Regions from separate parts of the Gottfriedia sp. OAE603 genome, predicted to be linked through region 1. Evidence: riboswitches for the same ligand, from Rfam matches in the RefSeq annotation. Region 1 holds a riboswitch; the other holds the start of a gene.
The links. Region 1 has a riboswitch for thiamine pyrophosphate ahead of thiT (energy-coupled thiamine transporter ThiT). Riboswitches for the same ligand answer to the same signal wherever they lie in the genome.
Positions count from the first base shown of each region.

Region 2: linked by a shared signal. The riboswitch ahead of ABID96_RS03450 (thiamine phosphate synthase) and the one ahead of thiT (energy-coupled thiamine transporter ThiT) in region 1 are both predicted to bind thiamine pyrophosphate.

Region 1 is NZ_JBEUNN010000001.1:3,664,150-3,672,474, reverse strand. It holds gene opp4A (oligopeptide ABC transporter substrate-binding protein) at 1-809, opposite strand, end outside; gene ABID96_RS18590 (ABC transporter permease) at 833-1,738, opposite strand; gene opp4B (oligopeptide ABC transporter permease) at 1,753-2,718, opposite strand; gene ABID96_RS18580 (ABC transporter ATP-binding protein) at 2,734-3,660, opposite strand; gene ABID96_RS18575 (ABC transporter ATP-binding protein) at 3,641-4,666, opposite strand; gene ABID96_RS18570 (Dps family protein) at 5,425-5,874, opposite strand; gene ABID96_RS18565 (hypothetical protein) at 6,075-6,233, opposite strand; gene thiT (energy-coupled thiamine transporter ThiT) at 6,569-7,144, opposite strand; TPP riboswitch at 7,302-7,406, opposite strand; gene ABID96_RS18555 (low molecular weight protein-tyrosine-phosphatase) at 7,708-8,184, shown strand; gene ABID96_RS18550 (hypothetical protein) at 8,198-8,325, shown strand, end outside.
Region 2 is NZ_JBEUNN010000001.1:680,759-689,083, reverse strand. It holds gene ABID96_RS03465 (DoxX family membrane protein) at 1-229, opposite strand, end outside; gene ABID96_RS03460 (hypothetical protein) at 553-723, opposite strand; gene thiC (phosphomethylpyrimidine synthase ThiC) at 743-2,518, opposite strand; TPP riboswitch at 2,651-2,766, opposite strand; TPP riboswitch at 3,023-3,132, shown strand; gene ABID96_RS03450 (thiamine phosphate synthase) at 3,251-3,853, shown strand; gene thiO (glycine oxidase ThiO) at 3,850-4,941, shown strand; gene thiS (sulfur carrier protein ThiS) at 4,965-5,168, shown strand; gene ABID96_RS03435 (thiazole synthase) at 5,171-5,938, shown strand; gene ABID96_RS03430 (ThiF family adenylyltransferase) at 5,935-6,948, shown strand; gene ABID96_RS03425 (hypothetical protein) at 6,994-7,809, opposite strand; gene ABID96_RS03420 (cation transporter) at 7,904-8,104, opposite strand; gene ABID96_RS03415 (heavy metal translocating P-type ATPase) at 8,119-8,325, opposite strand, start outside.

The DNA.
Region 1 (8,325 bases):
ACGCCATCTAATTTTGGTGCACCATTCCAATAGTCTTTAAATGCTTCGAATTCAACAGCTTCACCTGGAGTGATTTTCTTAATTTTGAATGGACCAAATCCGATTGGTTCTTTACGAATTTGTTTAGATTCTACTAATTTATCGATTGCCACATCGCCTAGATATTTTTTAGGAAGTGGGTAAGTCCATAAACCAGTTAGAACTGATGGATTTGCTTCTTTAAAAGTAATAGAGATCGTTTGTGGATCGATTACTTTAACACCAGAAATGTTTTTTGCTTTTCCTGTGTGATATTCTTCCATACCTTCAATCATAGACATTTGTGTATCGTAACGAACACCAGTGTATTTAGGGCTACCAATTACTAGGTAAGCATATTCTAAATCTTCTGCAGTTACTGGATTACCATCATGCCATTTTACATTATCTTTAATTTTTAAAGTGATTACTTTTTTATCTTCACTTAACTCGTATGTAGCTGCACCATCTTGATCATATACATAGTTCTCATCTGTTGAAAGTAGTGCTTCATCAAAGAACTGTAATACTTCAGAGTCTGGTTGACCTTCATAAAATACAGTATTTAAAATACCTTCAAATGGCGTATCAGAAATTAAACCATACTTTAACACACCACCAGCAATTGCTTCTTTATCATTTTTTACTTTTACAGGAAATGCAGATGTTTCTACTTTTTCTGTAGGTTTAGCTGATGTTGGCTTGTCATCTCCACCTTTACAAGCTGAAAGGATTAACATAGAAACAGCCATTGCGCTTAATACTTTTGAAAAGCTTTTTACATTTTTCATAATTTCACTCTCCTTAAAGTTGTTTAACCTCTTCTTTGCCTTGCATCAGCTGCACGCTTTAGCGCTTCACCGATAAAATTTATACTTAGCATGAGCACTAAAATCATGCCCGATGCAGGTAACCAAATCCACCATTTATTCTGTAGAACGTCTGGGTTTGTTGCATATGCAACGAGTGTACCTAAGCTTGGAGTGCTTTCAGGTAATCCGAATCCTAAGAAGGTAAGACCAGATTCGATTCCGATATTTCCAGCTAAGTTTAGGGTAAATGCTACAATAATCAGTGAGCTTACATTTGGTAATAAATGAGTTAATATGATCTTCCAGTTAGGTGTTCCAAGAGCCTTCGCTGCTGCAATGTAATCCAATTCACTTTCAGACAATACTTTTGAGCGAATCAGCCTTGCTTTACCTGTCCATAAGAAAATACTCATAATTAACACGAAATTAGGAATCGTAAATTTTGGTACTACAGTTACAAATACTATGATTAACATTAATGTTGGCAGAGATAGGATAAAGTCGATGATGCGCATGACAATACCATCAACCAAACCACCAAAGTAGCCAGCAATTAATCCTAATGATAAACCTAGAATATTCGTTATGATCGTGATAAATAATCCGATTGTAAAAGAGTTTTTCGTTCCAATAATTAATTGTCCAAATACATCACGTCCGCCATAATCAGTACCAAGCCAATGTAGTGAAGAAGGGGGTTGATAGATTGATAGGAAGTCTACCTTCGTAATTTGGTCTTGGTCTAAAATAAGCGATGCACCATAAACAGTAATTAGGATTAGACTCAAAATAATTAGTGACGCTAATGCCATTCGGTCACGTTTGAACTCTGACCAGATGACACTAAAGCCAGAGGGACTTTTTGATTTTTCTATTAGTTGTTTTTGATTTTCAAGTTTCAATTCCATTATTTTCACCTACCTTAATCGATCCGAATACGAGGATCAACTATGCTTAATATGATGTCAGAAATCAATGTTCCAAATAATGTTGCTAAGCTTGTCATAAGTACAAGCGCGTTTACAACTGTAAAATCGCGAAGCATCACAGATTTAATGAAGAGCTGTCCAATTCCTGGGTAACCAAAAATTGATTCTAAAAAGATAGATCCAGCTATTAAACCAGTAATCTCATAACCTAAAAAAGCAGCGATTGGTAAAAATGAATTTCGTAGAATATGTCTTGAATAAATCTTAGATTCAGGAACACCTTTTGACTTAGCTGTTCTGACAAAGTCTTTGACCTTCGTATCTATAATTTCACTACGTAAATACTGTGAAATTCCAACTGTAGAGATTAGGGCACCGGCCATTGAAGGCAGGACAAGATGTTGAAGTTTACTCATATAATAAGCAAAAGTTCCATTATCAATTTGCGGATCAACACTACCGCCAGTAGGGAATAAATCTAAATAAAAACCAAAGATAAATAATACGATAAGTCCAAAGATAAATAATGGTGTTGCAAAACCAATATAGTTATACCCGGTGACGAGTTTGTCTGCCCAGGTATCATTCCATCGACCACTTATTATGCCGAGTGGGATTGCTAAAATATATGTAAGGATAAAAACACAAAGAGCAAGTAATACAGTATTTCCAATTCGTTCTCCGATAACATCCGTTACAGCTAGTTTATGCGTGTAAGAGATTCCAAAATCACCTTTTACTACATTTTTTATCCAATTAACATATTGAACCTGCACAGGATCATCTAATCCCATCTGCTTTCGAATCTCAGCGATACGTTCTGGAGATGCTTTTGGATCCAATTGTTTACCAGTAAGAGCATCACCTGGCATCGCTTTAGCGAGTGCAAAAATTAATATACTCAAAATAATCATTTGAGGAATCATAATGAGCACTCTGCGAAGTAAAAATTTCCACATATAGCTTTCTCCTTTCTATGGAAGTGCTACTCGATGAGTATCAGATATTGGTTTTAAATCAAAAGGACGGCCATTTGCATCAAAGTAAGAAGAAGAGTTCTTTTCATATTCAATTCGAACTTCCTGTCTTGCATTAATTTTTTCTGCTCTTACTTCCGGGCGAATATCCGGAATGGCTGCAATCAGACGTCTTGTATAAATATGTTGTGGGTTAGATAAAATATCTTCTGTTGTTCCTTCTTCAACAAGCCTTCCACGATACATAACACCAATTCGATCACATAAATGACGAATAACACCAAGGTCATGACCAATAAATAAATAAGTTAATTTGAATTCCTCTTGTAAGTCCTGTAAAAAGTTTAGTACTTGTGCTTGTACAGAAACATCAAGGGCCGAAACTGGCTCATCTGCAACGATTAATTTTGGTTGTAAAGTTAAAGCTCTAGCTATACCAATTCGTTGACGCTGTCCACCGGAAAACTCATGTGGATATTTGAAAAGCGCTTCTGGAGGTAATCCAACCTTTTGTAAATAGTAAAGTACTTTTTCTCGCTCTTCATCAGGCGATAGTTTTTCAAAATTTCTTAATGGCTCTGCAACTAAATCTATGATTCTTTTCTTAGGATTTAATGAAGAGTATGGATCCTGGAAAATCATTTGAATTTCTTTTCGAAATGCTCTCATTTGCTTTTTACTTAAAGAAATTAGATCATTTTGCTCGAACTCAATACTTCCGCCAGTTGCTTTTGTTAACTGTAAAATCGCCTTACCAGCAGTCGACTTACCACTACCAGATTCACCGATTAAACCATATGTTTCACCTTCTCGTAATTCAAATGAAATTCCATCTACAGCTCTAACATAATCAACAACTGTTCTGAAAACTCCACCACGTATTGGAAAATGTACTTTTAGATCTTCAACCTTTAATAGAGACATTTACAATCGGTGCTCCTTTCTCATTCTTGAAATGAAAATGCTTATAACAAGAACAACGGACATAATGGTTTGGTGTTACTTCATGTAAACCTGGTTGCTCCTCGTGAGCATAAGATTGAATCCACGGAATGCGGTGACTAAAACGGCAACCCGTTCTTGGTAATTTATCTAAAGGTGGAACAGTACCCTCGATAATATGAAGTCTTTGATTTTTTGAATGAGTAGTAGGTATAGAGTTTAATAGAGAACGAGTATATGGGTGTAAAGGTTGATTGAAAATTTCTTCAACTGTTCCCGTTTCTATAATCTGACCCGCATACATTACGGCTACTCGATCAGCGACCTCAGCAACTACACTTAAATCATGTGTGATCAAGATAATACCAAGTTTTGTTTCTTTTTGAATTTCTTTCAGTAAATCCAATATTTGTGCTTGAATCGTTACATCTAGTGCAGTCGTAGGCTCGTCCGCGATAATAAACGATGGATTGCAGGCAATCGCAATAGAAATCATAACCCTCTGCCTCATACCACCAGAAAGTTCATGTGGATATTGCTTATATGTAATTGAAGGCTTTGGAATTCCAACTTGAGCAAGTAATTGTAAAGCACGTTCTTTTTTTTGTGAGGATGATAAGTTTGTATGGTAATCCAAATTTTCTTCAATTTGTTTACCGACTGTCATTAATGGATTAAGTGCAGTAAGAGGTTCTTGGAAAATCATTCCGATTTCTTTACCTCGAATTTTATTCATATTACTATCAGATAATGATAATAAGTTGCTTCCCTTGTAATTGATGGAACCTTCCATCTTGGTACGTTTATTTTGATGAAGGCCTAAAATTGAAAGAGCTAAAGCACTTTTACCGCAGCCAGATTCACCAACAATTGCTAATATTTCATTTTCGTGAACAGTTAACGAAACATCATCTACAGCTGGGTAATACTGATTACTAATACGAAATGATGTTGTTAAATGCTCAATTTCCAAAAGAGGTTTTGACATTATTAGTCTCCTTTCGCGTAATTGTAAGGAAATTGTTAGTTTATTTAGAATTTTCATAAGTATAATATATATTATGCAAATGTTTCAATATTAAAACAATTGCTACAACTTATAGGTATTTTGAGCTAATTTCATTATTTTCTGTATTTCGACTTTGGTAAAAAATGGGTCGGAATGATGAGGGTAATAATTAAAATCATTGAAAATTTGCGATGAATACTGGAAGAAGAGGAAGTAATAGAGCTTAAATTAGTTAGAAGAAATTCGTTGTAATTGGAAATAAAGTGATAAATAGGTGATAGAGAATTAAGAAGAATCGTGTCGATTATTGATGTAATTTTGTGGAAAATATAATAGGATATATGGGATAGGTAGGTGGAAATCCCTAGTCACTTTCACCTAGTTCATGTAGGTAATTACGACTAGAATGTGTTGATTTACTCATAGAATAGAACAATATACTTTACATTCTATTAATAAATTGAGATAAATAGCATTTTTGTTTTCAATCAGTAAGAATCTTTTGCACTAATCATTATAAGTTGTATCATTACAATCGTTTTTTGATTTTTAAAACCAATAAAAGTCATATATTCGATATTAACAATGGATATGAAAGAGGCCAGATAAATTAAACAAATGTTTGTTTAAACGAAAAGAACCATCTTTTTTACAGACGAAAACAAGTAATAATAGAAAAAACAGTGTAAGCAACAGAGAATGATGAATCATTCAATGAAGTTATACACTGTTTTTTATTAACCTAAGAATGCATTTAACATCCAAACATGTTTTGAAAGTTGTTCGCGAATTGCTAGTAACATATCATGTGTGACAGAATCGTTTTCAAAATCTGTAATTTCCATGCCATCTTTTAAATCTTCTATTAAGTATTGGTAGTCATGAATTAGATCTTGAACCATTCCTTCTGCCTTCACTAATTTGTTAGCTTCGTTAATCCCAGAAGTATCTAAATATTCTCTCATAGTAGCAAGTGGTTTTCCACCAATTATTAATACACGCTCTGCTAGCTCATCAATATGTATACTCGCTTCGTTGTATAGTTCCTCGAATTTAGCATGTAAAGTGAAGAAGTCTCCTCCTTTAACATACCAGTGATAGTTATGTAATTTTACATATAACACATTCCAGTCAGCTAATTGTTTGTTTAATACATCTACAGTCGTTTTTGTGATGGGCGTATCCATTTAAAATTCCTCCTCTGATAAGTCAAGAGTTCATGGTGTCTACGATAATCATGTACAACCATCATATATGATATTGAGTAGAAATAGTCATGGTAATATTTGATAACTAAGTGAACAATTAGTAAAATTAACGATTTATAGGAAATAATGTTCCAAAAAAAAATAAAACCATCCATTATATGAATGATTTTACAAATTTTTCAATTAGAATGATCCCCTTTTTCAGTATGGGGAGGTTTAGCATCAATGAGATGTTCATCGTCCACTTGTAATGAACTTTTTAATAGCATGAAAAATGCTCCAATACCACCTAAAAGAATAATCGTAAAAATGAAGAAAATGAGGATGTCATAAATCAAAGCTTAAACCTCCTTTGATATTTTTTACTGTATTTATTTATATGAGGGAGGATTGGAGCAAATAACTATAGTTCACAAAGTGTTCAATAATTTTATGAATATTTTACTTAGACTGCTGACAAACGCTCGCTTTCTTCGTTGCTTCGCCTGCTTGCGGTGCTCATTACCTTAAGGTAATCCCGCTACTCATCAGGCTTTACGACTCGAGAGGCAAGTGTTTTCAGTCAGTCAGTAGAATCTATTCTTTGCCTGCAAATTCGCTTTGAAAACGGCCAAGAATAGTAAAAAACCCTACTCAAGAAAGAGTAGGGTAATGAGTAAATGAATGATGAAACTTAAGCAGCTTGATTCTTTTTAACATTTGCAAGAACTGGAGCTGTCGAAAGTAAAAATATTAAAATGATTGCACAAATGATAAATGAAGGAACCATATACCATGCATTATAAACTAAAGAATATAATGATACTGGTGTTCCTTTTGGAGCGTATGAACCAAAAAACACGACTCCTGAAATATAGTGACAGATAAAACGGACTAGTGAACCAATAAAAGTACCTACTAAAATAAAAATAGTTACAGCTACTTTATTGCCACTCGTTAAATTAGTTTTCACTTGTTTGTAAACAATACCAGCTAAACCTAGACCAGTAAAAGCAATGATGTAATCTAATAATATTTGGATTGGATGAACAAAATAAAAGTTGGTTACTAATTGTAGTGCAGCAAGTAATAAGCCAGTTATTAAACCTTGTTTAATTCCCCATCGAAATGCGATTAAAAAAACAGGAAGCATTGATAACGACACAGATCCACCTTGTGGAGCTTTAAATAATGGCAGTAAATCAAAAACCATTGCTAAGGCTGCACACATAGCAATTTCAACCATCATTTGTATTTTTGAATTTCTCATAAAAGATTCCCCCTTATCTCTCTTTGACAACACTCATTGTAAATGAAGCACTTTGGAATAGAGTTTTGGATAACTCTTTCAAAGGAAGTGTAAATTAGGGAGAGGAATGGTAAAAATAAAAAAAGTAACACTGGTAGCATGATGATCCCAGGGTTACTTTTTCATCGTGCCACATCCCTACGTTAGTATTAACTAACAGGTTCGAAGGGTAAGAATAGTTATACTATTCACTCTCAGCCTCATGGCTCCCCTTGTGGTTCATCGTACATTTAGTTGTCAATACTAAATATAGTCAATGTGTTTTAAAAATACAATCATTTTATACGATTAAAGTTAAAAATTTTAAGCATAAAAAGAAAGTAAGCCCTATTGCTATGGTTAAATCAATGAATTATCAGTGTACTTACTAGAAAATATTCTTTATGAGTATAATCTTGTTGATTTTAAGTTAAATTATTCACTTTAGCTTTCCTTTTCTTTTTAAATTAGAAAGTGTAGAATGAAATCGAAACTAACAGCTAAATTTTGGCAAAAAGTGTAAATAATTTGAAGGAGACATCGAAATGATTCATGTATTATTTGTCTGTTTAGGAAACATTTGTCGCTCGCCAATGGCAGAGGCTGTTTTTCGTCAGATAGTGACAGAAAAAGGGTTAGAAAAACAATTTGTGATTGATTCTGCAGGTACTGGAGATTGGCATATTGGTCACCCACCACACAAGGGAACAAAGGAATTACTAGGTCAAAAAGGCATAAATTGCGATGGTATGAAAGCTCGAAAAGTGACAGATAATGACTTTAAATATTTTAGTTATATTGTTGCTATGGATGCACAGAATAAAGAGGATTTAATGAATTTAGCAAGAAATAATTCTATAGGAGAAATATCACTCCTTTCAGATTACGTACCATCTTCATTATGGAAGGAAGTACCTGATCCGTATTATACGGGAAATTTTGATGAAGTATATAACATTGTTGAGGAAGGCTGCTCACATTTACTTCAGCATATTTTAAAGCAACACCAACTAACTGTTTAGAGGAGGATGTAGAATGTCAAAACGTAACAAAGCTTTACGCAATATTCTTGTCGGAGTCGCAATTGGTGCAGGAGTTACTTTACTGAACAAAGAAAATCGTGAAAAAATTTCACGAAAAGGTAAAAGTGTAACGAAGAAATT
Region 2 (8,325 bases), 3.0 Mb from region 1:
GCTTTAAAGCAAAGTGTTGAATGAAATACTTATAAAATACTGGGACATTAGGCTTTTCAAGTGCCATTATAAAATAATTTTTAATAAAGACGCCAGGTTCGCTATACCAATTTTTTTCTGAAATTTTTGTGATACCAGCAAATAACCATCCTACTCCAAAAAGAATTCTCATCAGTGTAAATAAAGCTTGAAATACCTTTTCTTTTAATTGATGCATCATATTTTCCATTAATTAATCTCCATTTCTTTTGCCTAGAAAAAGAATCCTCTTGGTCTTCATCTAAATATCATGTTGTTACTATCTGGTAAATTTTTAGAGTATATAAGTCGTCTTATTTGCCACCTCATTTATTGAAAACGATTATCAATAACGTTAAAATATTAACAATAATGATAATCATTGTCAATTAGTTTTTTGTGCTTACTTTCTCATTTTCATATATTTTATTTTTCATATTGAATGACTTAACGTTCTGTTAGGTCGTTAATAAAAATAAACCTCCAAAAATGGAGGTTTATTTTTGCAAACTAAGTATAGGTTATTTGTTAAGCTTACCAATATAGACTTTCAATATAGTGGCACTTTGTACATACCTGTATATAATCGTTCTTTTGAAATTCATGTTCACAAATTTTTTGGATATTTATTAATTCTTTTTTCAGTTGATTCACTTCGAATTCTAGCTCTTTTAATTGTTTTGCTATTTGGTTCACCCGGTTCATTCGAGGCTCCCCCATTCAATCATTGGTATATTTCCCCACCATTTTTTCTAAATTGATCAGCCTTTTCTTTTAGACCCTCATCAATCGCTAACTCAAAATCCTTTTCATTTACTAAATCCCTAATATCTTGAGAAATTCTCATACTACAAAACTTTGGACCGCACATCGAACAAAAATGGGCTGTTTTTGCACCCTCAGCAGGTAAGGTTTCATCATGATATTCCATCGCTCTTTCTGGATCCAGTGATAGGTTAAATTGATCTCTCCATCTAAATTCAAATCTTGCTTTTGACAGTGCATCATCTCGTTTTTGAGCTCCTGGATGCCCCTTTGCTAGATCCGCTGCATGTGCTGCGATTTTATAAGTAATGACTCCTACTCTAACGTCTTCTTTATTCGGCAATCCAAGATGTTCCTTTGGTGTTACATAACATAGCATTGCTGTGCCAAACCAGCCAATCATTGCAGCACCTATTGCAGAAGTAATATGATCATAGCCAGGTGCGATATCCGTCGTAAGTGGTCCAAGCGTGTAAAAAGGAGCTTCATTACAAATCTCTAATTGTTTATCCATATTTTCTTTAATTAAATGCATTGGTACATGACCTGGTCCTTCAATCATTACTTGGACATCATGCTTCCAAGCTATTTTCGTTAGCTCCCCAAGTGTTTCTAATTCAGCAAACTGAGCGTCATCATTTGCATCTGCAATGGAACCGGGTCTTAATCCATCACCAAGTGAAAATGTAACATCATATCGTTTCATAATCTCACATATTTCTTCAAAATGAGTATATAAAAAATTTTCTTTATGATGTGCAAGACACCACTGTGCCATAATTGATCCACCTCTAGAAACGATACCTGTTACACGTTTTGCTGTTAACGGTATATAGCGTAAAAGTACACCAGCATGAATTGTAAAATAGTCGACACCTTGCTCCGCTTGTTCGATTAATGTATCTCTAAATACTTCCCATGATAAGTCTTCAGCAATTCCATTCACTTTTTCTAGTGCCTGATATATTGGTACTGTTCCAACGGGTACTGGTGAATTTCTAATAATCCATTCACGAGTCGTGTGAATATTTTTTCCGGTAGACAGATCCATCATAGTATCTGCTCCCCAACGTGTTGCCCAAGTCATTTTTTCAACCTCTTCTTCAATCGAGGAAGTGACAGCTGAGTTACCAATATTGGCATTGATTTTCACATGAAAATTACGACCAATAATCATTGGCTCACTCTCTGGATGATTTATATTTGAAGGAATAACTGCTCTCCCTCTCGCTACTTCAGATCTGACAAATTCAGGAGTAACATGCTCCCTAATTGCGATAAATTCCATTTCTGGCGTAATCAAACCTTGTCGTGCATAATGTAACTGCGTAATATTTGCACCATCTTTTGCTCGTAATGGTTTTCTATCTAGTCCTTGGAAGACCTCTATATTTTTCTGTACAACCTCACTTTTAAAGCCATTATCTTCCGGCTTTACTTTCCGACCTTCATACTCGATTACATCTTCACGCTCAATAATCCATTTTCCTCTTATAGACTTAAGTCCTTTACGAATATCAACTGTTTCGCTTTCATCGGTATAAGGACCACTTGTATCATAAACACGTACAGGAGCGTTTTCCTCTTCCCCAAATGATCCAGTTGTAGGACTTAATTTGATTTCACGCATTGGAACCAACAAGTCAGGTCTTGATCCTTCTACATATACTTTTTTACTTCCCGAAAAGCTAGACATGATTGAAAAATTCATTTCATTTACAGAATTGTTCATTATGATTTCCCCTTTTTAATGTGATTAAAAAGAACAAAATCCAATCCACGATAAGCATGAAAAAAAGCCGTATCTTAAAAATATAAGACCCGGCTAATGGTTAGTTTGACTACAATAGTGATAAATGATCACTACTGTAATAAACGCTAACTTCCCCACGCTGGTATGAACCAGATCAGGTCCTGAGGGTTAAGAAACTTAAAGCGCGTTTCTCTCTCAGCCCAACTAATTGGACACCCCTAGTCAAACTATTCATTTGTACAGACTTAATATAAACCTATGAAGCAATCTTGTAAATCATTTTATTTACCTAAAATTTTACAGGATTGGATGAAAATTCATATCTATACCTGGAAACATTCACTATTTTCACATAAAAAAATTATTTTTTATTATATCTTTAAGTGTCTATTTTGCTAACTTTTGACATAATATTTACAAACTATCATTTTTTTAATCTTGAATTATTTTATTTTTATGCTATGCTAAATTTAATTTTCATAGTGTATTCATCACTAGGGGATCCCTTGATAAGGGCTGAGAATAAAGTAGTTACTTTTAAACCCTCATAACCTGAACAGGTTCGTACCTGCGTAGGAAAGTGGCGCAATGTCTTTTTATGCGTTTATTTGTGTATCTTACAAACCACTTTCCAGTTTTAGGAAAGTGGTTTTTCTTGTTTTAAAACGAAATTTACAATACATACACCCTATTTTTCAAAAAGGAGGAGCAAATTTGAAGCTAATTGCAGTAACGAATAATATGTATTCTGTTCATGAACTTGCTTCAAAGATTATTCAAATACATGATGTTGTTGATTTAGTTCATATACGAGAAAAATCTAAATGCAGCTCGGAATTACATACCCTATTAAATCTTTTAAGGCATAACAAAGTTCCTATGAACAAGATCGTCATGAATGACAGATTAGATATAGCTTTACTTACCAATCTAATAAACATTCATTTGCCAACTCACGGGCATCCGGTCAAGTTAGTGAAAGAACAATATCCAACAATGAACGTCGGTCGCTCAGTCCATTCAGTAGCAGAGGCTATTCAAGCTGAGAAGGATCTGGCCAATTATGTCATTTATGGACATTGCTTTAACACAAATTGCAAAAAAGGTTTACGTCCAAATGGAATTGATCAGTTAACTGAGATGAAAAAAGTTCTTACAATTCCAGTTTACGCAATTGGTGGGATAGCTCCTGATCATCTTCCTATACTAAAAGAGTGTCAGGTAGATGGAATTGCAGTCATGTCGGGTATTTTTTCTTCTGAAAACTCGCGTGATGCTGCTCTAAAATATATGGAGAGGTGCACTAGTAATCTATGAAACAACATTTTGATGTAATCGTAATTGGTGGTGGAATCATTGGATGCTCCATCGCTTATTACTTAGCAAAAGAAAAAATAGACGTTGCCATACTCGAAGCACAAACGATTGGTTCGAAATCAACTAGCGCTGCAGCAGGCATGCTCGGAGCTCATTCTGAGTGCAATGATTCAGAGATTTTCTTACCTTTTGCAAGAAGCAGTCAACTAGCTTATTTTGAACTGAATGAAGAGCTTAAGAGACTAAGTCATATCGACATTGAGCTGAAAAAAGGTGGGATTTTTAAACTTGCTTATAATGACGATGATAAAATCCAATTAGCTTCCCTTCTTTCTCAATCAACGGTCAAGTGGTATGAACCAACTGAAATTCAAAGGAAAATACCTAATATAACAACAGATATAATTGGAGCAGCATATATAGAAGATGATGTAAGTGTCCTACCCATTTCTGTTTGTATGGCTTTTTGCAAAAGTGCACAAGTGCTCGGAGCTACAATACACGAAAATACTTGTGTTTTAGACATTCAAAAAATTGAAAATACATTTATGATTCATTTTACAAATGGAAAATTTACAGCTGATAATATCGTCATTGCAAATGGGGTTTGGAGCACTTCTTTTTTCAAGCAGCTCGGATTAAATAATCGTCTTATCCCAGTTAAGGGAGAATGTCTATCGGTTACAAGTGAACATTTGACGTTGGAGCACACAATTTTCCATGATCATAACTATATTGTTCCTAGAAACAACGGAAAACTTGTTATTGGTGCAACGATGGTTCATAACGAATGGGATGAAAAACCAACCCTACTAGGTATTGAATCATTAATTGAAACTGCCAAAAAGATGCTACCTGATATGACCAAGATGACCATTGAATCATTTTGGGGAGGTTTAAGACCACAAACCATTGACCAAAAACCATATATCGGAAAACACCCTGATGATGACAATATATTTTTTGCAACTGGACACTTTCGCAATGGCATTCTTCTTGCTCCTGAAACGGGCAAAATGATTCGAGATTTTATTCTTAAAAGAAAGATTAGAACTGAGTGGGTAGAAGCGTTTAAAGTGAATCGATAATTTTAAGGCGAGGTGTAAAACGTTTGATCATCCAATTAAATGGCAAAAGTATTCAGCTAGCTGAAAATATTTTCACAGTAAAAGATTTACTTCTTTCTTATCAACTAGAAAATAGAATCGTTGTAGTAGAAGTGAATAAAGAAATATTGTATCGAGAACTGTACGGTACTACAGCTCTTTCAAACGGAGATATTGTAGAATTAATACATTTTGTAGGAGGAGGTTAATGATGTTAACAATTGGAAAACATTCATTTCATTCAAGATTATTTCTAGGTACAGGCAAATACCCTTCTTTTGATATTCAAAAAAAGGCTATTGAGGCATCTGAAACGGAAGTATTAACATTTGCTGTTAGGAGAATGAATATATTTGAGGAATCTCAGCCAAACTTTCTTGAACAATTAGATTTAACGAAATATAAGCTTCTTCCAAATACCGCAGGGGCAAAAACAGCTGAAGAAGCCGTTAGAATCGCCAAACTGGCAAAAGCTTCAGGGCTATGTGACATGGTAAAGGTTGAAGTAATTGGTTGCGACAAGTCGCTCTTACCGGATCCAATAGAAACGTTAAAAGCCTCTGAAATGTTACTTTCAGAAGGATTTATCGTATTACCCTATACATCCGATGATGTCGTTTTAGCAAGAAGACTTGAAGAACTTGGAGTCCATGCAATCATGCCTGGCGCATCACCAATAGGGTCTGGAAAAGGTATTTTAAATCCTTTAAATTTGAAGTTTATTATTGAACAATCGTCCGTTCCTGTTATTATTGACGCTGGAATTGGTTCACCTAAAGATGCAGCGTTTGCTATGGAATTAGGTGCGGATGGCGTGTTACTAAATACTGCTGTTTCTGATGCTGCTGATCCAGTAAAGATGGCTATTGCAATGAAAATGGCTATTGAAGCAGGTAAGCTTGGTTTCGAGGCTGGAAGAATTCGTGAAAAAAATTATGGGGTGGCAAGTAGTCCGATTACAGGGTTGGTGAGTTCTTGATTGGCCGATATATGAAGCAGCAATTATTTTTAGGGAATGACGGACAAGATAAAATACAACATGCAAGTGTACTTGTGATTGGAGCAGGAGCACTCGGCTCATCAATAGCAGAAATGCTAGTGCGTGCAGGCATTGGAGAACTGACGATTGTCGATCGTGATTATGTTGAATGGAGTAATTTGCAAAGACAACAGTTATATTCAGAAGAAGATGCTAAAAATAAATTACCGAAAGCAATTGCAGCAAAAAATAGATTATTAGAATTAAATAGTAGCATAAACATTAACAGTTTTATTACAGACATCAATGCTAAAAACATTGAGGAGTTTGTTAATGAGAAAACTATTTTAATTGATGCAACTGATAATTTTGAAACTAGAATGATTGTAAATGATGCAGCTATAAAATTTGGTGTTCCATTTATTTTTGGTGCATGCGTGGCTAGCTATGGCCTCACATTTACAATCATTCCTGGAAAAACACCATGTTTAAACTGTTTATTAGAGCATATACCCAGTTTACAAGATACATGTGATACTGTTGGTGTCATTAGCCCCATCGTTCAAATTATTACTGCTTTTCAAGTTACATCTGCTTTAAAGCTCATCACTGGTACAAAAGTATTACCACTATTGCAATCTTATGATGTTTGGAAAAATGAAAAAGCTGACATAAACATTGAAAAGTTAAAACATAAAAATTGTCCTACATGCGGTGATTTGCCTATTTTTCCGTACTTACAAAGCGACTCAGAAATGAAAACAGATATATTATGTGGTAGGGATGCAATTCAATTAAGAAATATGTCCTCTCTTTCACTTTCGCTTGAGGAATTATCGAAAAAATTAATAAAAGATGTGAATGACTTAATTGTGAATCCTTATTTACTTTCTTGTTCGTTTGAGGATTATAGAATTGTATTATTTAAAGATGGTAGAGCAATTATTCATGGGACAAATCAACCTTCACAGGCAAAGTCTATTTATAAGAAAATAGTAAACTTCCAATAGGGATCATAAAAAGAAGAAGCTAATATGATAGCTTCTTCTAAGAATTTATTTTACTTTTACAGTAAAATCGACTGTAAACTTTTGTCCGTTTTGTTGGAATTGCCCCCATATTTTATACATGCCGCTTTTTGGGAAACTTGTCATAAATTTTGCTTCTGGTCCTGTTGAATCCTCATTCATTGGATGAACATGTAAGTAGTTTTTTGTATCTTCACTAATAGCAACCACATGTCCAATTGCACCTAAGTAAGGTTGTAAATTTCTAATCGGTTTTTTTGATTTTTCATCCTTAATAGTAAAGGATAAAGTGATATCTTTATTTGTCGTTAACTCATCTGTTTTAAATGAGATTTCTTTGCCAGCAACTACTTTTGTTTGGTGCTGGTCTTCCTTTAGAACCACCGGATTTCGTTCACTACCTAATACTTGAATCGTTTTTGTTTTGACTGTTTTAGCAGAGTCTTTAGGCACAAAATCTGCATATAATGTATATTTTCCACCTGATGGAAAGTTTGGTGTAATAGTAAATAATCCATCTCCTTTATACTCTGGGTGGATATGGTCAAAATAAGATAAATCCTTACTTACAACGATTAAATGCATTAACTTTTCATGTTCGACTTCAAAATCCTTGATTGTTTTACCTTCTGAATCTTTAACTTTAATAGCTAGTTCTGAATTCTCTCCACTTTTTGGATTTTGATTGAATGTAAAACTTACTTTAGTCTGCTTTTCTTTTTCTTTTTCTTTCTTTTCATGATTCATTCCATGATGATTCGATTCCGTATGATGTCCATTGGTTCCGCATCCGCTTAAACCGATCAATGTGATTGTACTAAGTATTAACATTAATTTTTTCATTGAAATACTCTCCCTATAAGTATATTCTCTATTAACATCATTCTCTTCTAATTACAGCCAAACAAAAAGCGAACCTTAGTCCGCCTTTGTTTTTTTATATGATATCGTATCCTTGATCTTCAATTGCTTCTTTCACTTTTTCTACTGTTTCTGTATCTACATGTTTGAATGATACTTCTTTATTTTCTAAACTAACAATTATATTGTTTGTGTCTGATACACTTTCTACAGCCTTAGTAACCGCAGCCTTACAGTGTCCACAAGTCATTCCATTTACTTTTAAAATTGTTTCCATTTGATATTTCCTCCTTAAATTTTTACCCTTTTTAATCGTAGTGAATTTATGACAACTGATACTGAGCTAAATGCCATTGCAGCACCTGCTACCCATGGTTCAAGTAATCCCATAGCTGCAATTGGTATACCCAAGCTATTATAAAATAGAGCCCAGAATAAGTTTTGTCGTATATTATGCATTGTTTTCTTACTTAGTGAAATCGCCTTAGGAATATGAGA